Regions from separate parts of the Paenibacillus sp. NPDC101420 genome, predicted to be linked through region 2. Evidence: a T-box and tRNA genes for the amino acid it is inferred to sense, from the RefSeq annotation. Region 2 holds a T-box; the other holds one or more tRNA genes.

Region 1 (3,414 bases), 1.3 Mb from region 2:
AAGCAATCAAAAAGGTAGGAGCAGCCTAGAACTTTAACAAAGTCCATGACAGTTCCTACCTTAATCATCTTTCATTACTTTTGAGCTTATATTTCTATTGGTTACTTTATTGCTGAAAGCTCATCATCCGTTACCCATTTATGATTTTTCACTTTATCTCCACCCGTAGTAGGTGTGTAATCAATCATATATACCGTAGTTTGTTCCGCTGCGTTAATTTGAGCCGTTGCACCTTTCATATCTTTCATATGGTCAGCTTCCATTATGACTTCCGAGCCGGATTCATAGGGTTTGTCGGCTGCTTTTTTGATTTCCTCATGAATAATCCACTTATGATTTGTAACTGGAAATCCACCTGTTGCGGGCCTATAAGAAACGATATACGCAGTGGTATCAAAAGCTCCAACTATCGTTGCTGTTGCCCCTTTCATACCTTCCATATGCTCTGCTTGGATAATCGCTTTACTTCCTATTTTAAAAGTAGGATTCTCTGCCACTTTCAAATTTTCAGGTACGACGCTTGAACTGGAATGTGAGGTATCTTCCATTATCTTATTGCCATAGCTATTATCATTACCACATGCGCTTAAAGTGAGTGCAGCTGCGATTATGAATAGATATAATTGCTTTTTCATATATAAAACCTCCGATGTTGATGTGCCTCTGATTATTCATTTACCCATTTCATAAGATCACAAACCTAATGAAGTATTTTCGAAAATGTAAAATGGATTATTAGATTACCAATAAATGAGTGTTGTCTCAGTTATTGAAGGTTATTTATAATGTTTTCTGAAAGGAGGCTACTACAATGAAGACTAAAATATTCACTTTGTTGCTTCTTTTGGGTCTGGTAAGTATGGCTACTATGATCGGTTCTGCTAGTGCTGCACCTGTATTAACCGTAGGGAGTTCTTCTGGAGATGTGTGGGATCTTCAGTATCGATTAAAAACTCTGAATTTCTATACTCAGCCTTTAGATGGTGTATATGGATCACAAACGAAAGCTGCCGTTGCTAAATTCCAAAAGGCCTACGGATTAAATGCCGATGGAGTTACTGGTACAAAAACTTGGAATGCTCTAAAAAAATACACGCTTAGTATTGAGGAAATGGATATTCTGGCGAAAGTCATTTATAGTGAATCTCGCGGTGAGCCTTATAAAGGTCAAGTCGCAGTTGGCGCTGTAGTTATGAATCGCATACAATCTAGTCAATTCCCAGACAATATTAAAGACGTTGTATTTCAAAAAGGCGCATTTACAGCCGTATCTGACGGTCAATACTGGCTTACTCCAAACCGGACTGCCTATTTAGCTGCTCTTGATGCTGTCCGAGGTTGGGACCCAACAAACAATTCGATCTATTATTTCAATCCAGATACAGCTACTAGCGCATGGATCTGGACTCGTCCTCAGAACTTAAAAATTGGTAAGCATATATTTGCGAGTTAACGCTTCAAATAAATGTAATAGCCGGTCAACCCTAAGGTTGACCGGCTATTTTTTAGTATAAACAATTTTCTTAATACTATCTTTAGAAAGACAGTATTCACCTGAGAGCTGGTCGACGGTTGCACCAGCAGCAAACCTCAGGCAGATCTCAATATTTCTTGATTCCAAATATTTTCTACTCCCTGACTTCTCACCCCATTTTACATGTAATTCTTCAGGCTTTGGAACGTAGACCATACCACCGTTTATATATTTCTGTATTTCTTGTAGTAACTCTTTAGGGAAGACTGTATCTGCATTTACATATTTCATAATTAATCTACTCCTTAAACTTTTCAAATTAAGATGAAATAACAAACAACCTGTCTAACCATAATGGTCGGACAGGCTGTTTTTATAGAAAGCTTGCTATTAAAATTAAGATGGCTCGGGACGGGGTCGAACCGCCGACACTAGGATTTTCAGTCCTATGCTCTACCAACTGAGCTACCGAGCCTTGCAGGGATACAAATATTTCTTCTAAATGGACACAAAAAGACCCCTCGTCCGAAAAGGGACGAGGAGCCGCGGTACCACCCTAAATTAGAACTATTCTGTACAACAAACAGAAATGTTCTCACTTAAATATTTAACGGTTAACACCGGTACACCTCTACTTGCCAACAATGGTTTCAAGGGACTGCTCCGGAGTGAACTTCGATCAACCCTTTTCTCTAGAAACGCTCCCAATCTCCGGCGTTTCCTCCCTGTAGTGAGGTATTGAACTACTTTTCTCCATCAAAGCATTTGTTTTGATTAGCTTTATCCATTACAAAAATTAAAAATCATCTTTAATTCATCATCAAAAGACTTCTTACATTCTTCTTGAAAGCTATTACCAGTATATTCTTTTAGTGTCTTTCTCCAAAAATGCTGGGCTCTCCTATTAGTAGCTGTGGGATTGGTTTGTAGCTCCCATTTTCCAATATGAAGATTAAATACCTCCTTAGCCGCACGTTCAGCGATTCCCTTACCTCGGAAGGGCCGCAGGATAAAGAATTCGTTTAAATAAAATTCACAACCTGGTGGTGTATGAGGTGGTGTCGCTACTAATGCAAAGCCAGCAGGAATTCCATCCTCTTTTATTAAATAAGGATATAAAATCCCCGGCTTCTCCCACCATATGTCGAAGACTTTATTCTGTTCATTCAGCGTCTGTGTTTCATCATCCTCGTATACACCGTATTGATTAGGAAGATTCCCCCATATCTCTGATAGATCGTGTAAGTATAGTGGGTAGAGATTGTTAATCATAAACTTCGTTGTGCTGTCAGTTAATGTTACGGTGATATTCATTTCGTTCTTCCCCTTCTATCGAATGCTTGAATATATTTTTGGAGATCACTAGAATAACGTTCTGTATAGTTGTCTTTTGTATAATCCTGAAGAACTTTTCGCCAGAATGCTATGGCAGATTTATTATTTTCCATTTGAGCTAGTTTCCATTTAGCTTCTTTAAATAGATCAAGTGTTTTTATTGCGGCAGCAGTACCTATTCCATTTCTCCTGTATTTCTGCAAAATCATAAAGTCATAGATCACATGAGTTGGATCTGGGTCTGTATCTAAGTTTTCAAAAAGAACAACCACAAATCCAGCTACGTTTCCTGAAACCTCAATCAAATATGGATTCCATCGATGATCCCCTTCCCAAAAATAATCAATATTCACCTCGAATTCCCCATGCCCGTTCACATCTTGATCTGTAAATAAACTGAAATCATAATTGTAAAATTGATATAGATTAGTCAATACCTCTTTATCTTCAAACGTTACTGGAACAAGATTAATTTCCATCATACCTCCACGTTTTTTCTCTAATTTCACTTCTATACTCAGTATAATTACGACCACACACTTGTAATATGCCATGTTCAATTAGAATTAAATTTTATATAACGTCATTATTCTTCTAAAATAAAA
Region 2 (3,414 bases):
TCATCATCTAGACCCAGCAGCTTTGAAATATCTTGACCGATCTCTGTACCTTCAGGAAGTACAAGAATTCCTTCTTGCTGCTCTTTAGGAAGCAATTTATCATTGAGTCCCAATTCTTTAGCCGAGCAGATCATCCCTTGTGATAATACCCCGCGCAGCTTCGCTTTTTTGATATCCAGCCCTGGCAGCTTAGCGCCAACAAGAGCTACAGGAACGGTTTGTCCCGCAGCTACATTCTTTGCGCCACAGACGATTTGCAGATCTTCACCTTGACCTGCATCCACGATACATACGTTCAGCTTATCCGCATCAGGATGCTTTTCTTTCGATTTCACATAGCCGGTTACGATGCCGGAAATCCCTTTATTGCGGCGCTCTACTCCGTCAATTTCAATGCCGGCAGCGGTAATCTTCTCCGCTAGCTTTTCGGCGGTTACTCCTTCAATCGATGTATAATCAGCCAACCATCCGGTTGATACTTTCATGTCCGCTCACTTCCTTTATGTTTCAGATGTATTTATCTACTTGCCGTTCGATCTGCTTCCTGTGGGAGTAGTACAATTTAGGATTACTCGATGAAAGCTTCATACCCGTCCTATTTATAGCAGTCACTACGAAAAATATTGGACTTCCGATCGCTGTTATCCTCAGATTTCCTGATTAGAACCGCTTCTCGCGGTAGAAATCCGAGGATAAAGGCGAACGCTGGCGCTTCTACAGTTCCAAAATTCCTCTCCGTTCCTTCTATTAATAGTCTTTTATTAAGCAAGATCAGTAACCCAATTGCTACTTACTCCTAACCCACCAGCCAGCTCGCCCACCAAAAATCTAAACGCCCTTGAACTGCTTTACAAAACTCATATCGTTGTTATAGAAATGACGGATGTCATCGATGCCGTATTTAAGCATAGCAATCCGCTCAACACCCATACCAAATGCGAAGCCGCTATACTTAGCAGGATCATAGCCACCCATTTTCAGAACATTTGGATGCACCATGCCGGCGCCAAGGATTTCTAACCATCCGCTTTGCTTGCACAGTCTGCAGCCATCGCCGCCACATTTGAAGCAGCTTACATCCACTTCAACGCTTGGCTCGGTGAATGGGAAGAAGCTCGGACGAAGACGAATGTCTGTATTCGGGCCGAACATCTCTTGTACGAATTGCTGCAAGGTGCCTTTCAGATCACTCATCCGAATGTTGCTTCCGATAACCAAACCTTCAATTTGATGGAACTGGAAGGAATGCGTTGCATCGTCATCATCGCGGCGGAATACTTTACCCGGGCAAATGATTTTAACTGGAACTTCACCGTTCATAGCCTGCATAGTACGAATTTGTACCGGAGACGTTTGAGTACGCATAAGCAGGTCATCCGTTAAATAAAAGGAATCCTGCATATCGCGTGCCGGGTGATTTTTAGGCAGATTTAGGGCTTCAAAGTTATAATAATCGGTCTCCACTTCCGGACCTTCAGCCACACGGTAGCCCATACCAATGAAAATATCCTCAATTTCCTGAACCACTCTGCTAAGCGGGTGAACGCCCCCTTGCTGCATGCGGCGACCCGGCAGGGTTACGTCTACTTTTTCAGCCTGCAGACGTTGCTGAGTCTCTTGCTGTTGAAAAGCCTCTTGCTTCGCTCCAATAATCTCCTCAATGGCACTACGCACCTGATTCGCTACTTGCCCGATAACCGGACGCTCCTCAGCACTAAGTCCTCCCATACCACGTAGAACTTCTGTAAGCTCGCCTTTTTTACCGAGATATTTCACTCTTAGGTCATTCAAAACCTGTGGATCCATAACCTCCTGCAACTTAGCCAGCGCCTCAACCTTCAATGCTTCCAACTTCTCTTTCATGGCCGTGTACAGCCCCCTTCAATCATTGTCTAGTTCAACAAAAAAAGGCCTTTCCTCCCGGTAAGGGACGAAAAGACCGTGGTACCACCCTTGTTAGACAAGCTGATCTGTTCCCCTTAAGAGCTTCATCCCTCTTTTGGCTGGACAGATACCTATCTCACTTTATACAGAAATAACGGTCTGTGACCGGTTTCCCCTACGCTTCCTTACAAGGCAATCTTAAGGAATTCAAGGAACTGCTCCGGAGTGAACTTCGACAGCTCTGTATCCTAGAAACGCTCTCAATCACCGGCGTCTCCTCCCTGTAAGTCAGGCACTGTGTACTCTTCTCCATCACTGCATTTCACAATTCAATCTAATTGTCAGGTATCTCTTTTATGCAAGAGATATGTCTGTTTATTATATGCAAAATCTGTCGTTTTGACAAGTTCAAGCATAATTAGGGCAATTTTTATCTGGCTTTAAGCTGGCTTTAAGGTTCAGAGCCATTTTGGGGACTTTTTTTCAGCTAACGTTCAGCGGAGCTTGATAATTTCCATTATTAAGAAGGCATGGTTGTACTCAATCATAAATCACCTTCAAAATACAAGGACTTTCATACCGGGAGGGAATTACATGCATGCACGAAGAACAAAAGTAGCTGTGATCATACTTAGCGCAGCAGTTCTGAGTCAAGCTTCAGCGTATGGAGCATACGCGGCATCAACTACTACTTCATCCACCAAAACAGCAACTGCCACCACTGTATCCACTCTGGATAAACTCGGCTCGATAGCTTTAAAGAGTAACTTTAGTGTGAAGCTGACCGATGTTGGCTTTTTGACTCAGGATGGCGGCAATATTCTTACATACACCCTCAGCTATAACAATGGGAGCGGAAGCAGCATCAATCTTGTGGACTATTTCTCTAAAGTAACAACTGCCGGAGGAACCGTTATCCAAGGAAGCCCAGTAACCAGCAGTGCAACCATCAAATCTATCCCCTCCAAAAGCAGTCAATCCGTAACCTATTACGTAAACGTCGGTAAATCCACATCTTTAAATGGAGTGAAGATTTCAGTATTCGGTTGGGATTTCAGCAGTACCGATTATCAAAAAAAGCTGGGGACCTTCACCATGCCTGTTGCTTTTTCACAAGCGGTCGCTAGAGGCCAAAGTAAAAAGATAACCTTGAATAATCAGCCCGTAACAACCAAAACGGAAAGTCTGCAAATTTACAAATATAACGGTAAGGTATACGCCAAAGTAGGTGTGAGCTTAACCAATCAAGGAACCAAAGTGCTAAGTGATCCTGGACTTAAGGGATACCTCGCATCCGCAGGAGGATCTGTATTTGAATTAACGCTTGATGATGCGAGCAGTAACTACAAAGTACAGCCACAGGAAAAAAAGACGATCTACTACATGACGGAAATCCCCTCTTATATGAAGACAGACAATATGACTCTGCAGTTTGCTGCAGAAGATACCTCATTAAAATTAGCTTTGCCCATCGTCACCTATAACCTTCCCGCTGCTACCACACCAGATCTTGTCGTAGCCAGCAATGTC

Evidence for each region. A T-box is a leader RNA that pairs with one kind of tRNA and senses whether it is charged. The one in region 2 lies ahead of pheS (phenylalanine--tRNA ligase subunit alpha), so its partner is inferred to be a tRNA-Phe.
Region 1: it has a tRNA-Phe gene. The T-box ahead of pheS (phenylalanine--tRNA ligase subunit alpha) is inferred to sense a tRNA for this amino acid. The anticodon was not compared.

What each region holds. Positions count from the first base shown of each region.
Region 1 covers NZ_JBNNSE010000001.1:162,969-166,382, forward strand. The annotation lists gene ACQKMP_RS00580 (YdhK family protein) at 102-635, opposite strand; gene sleB (spore cortex-lytic enzyme) at 812-1,453, shown strand; gene ACQKMP_RS00590 (CD3324 family protein) at 1,499-1,765, opposite strand; tRNA gene ACQKMP_RS00595 (tRNA-Phe) at 1,877-1,949, opposite strand; T-box leader at 2,003-2,243, opposite strand; gene ACQKMP_RS00600 (GNAT family N-acetyltransferase) at 2,255-2,788, opposite strand; gene ACQKMP_RS00605 (GNAT family N-acetyltransferase) at 2,785-3,318, opposite strand.
Region 2 covers NZ_JBNNSE010000001.1:1,480,485-1,483,898, forward strand. The annotation lists gene pheT (phenylalanine--tRNA ligase subunit beta) at 1-485, opposite strand, end outside; gene pheS (phenylalanine--tRNA ligase subunit alpha) at 829-1,863, opposite strand; T-box leader at 1,924-2,209, opposite strand; gene ACQKMP_RS06515 (hypothetical protein) at 2,479-3,414, shown strand, end outside.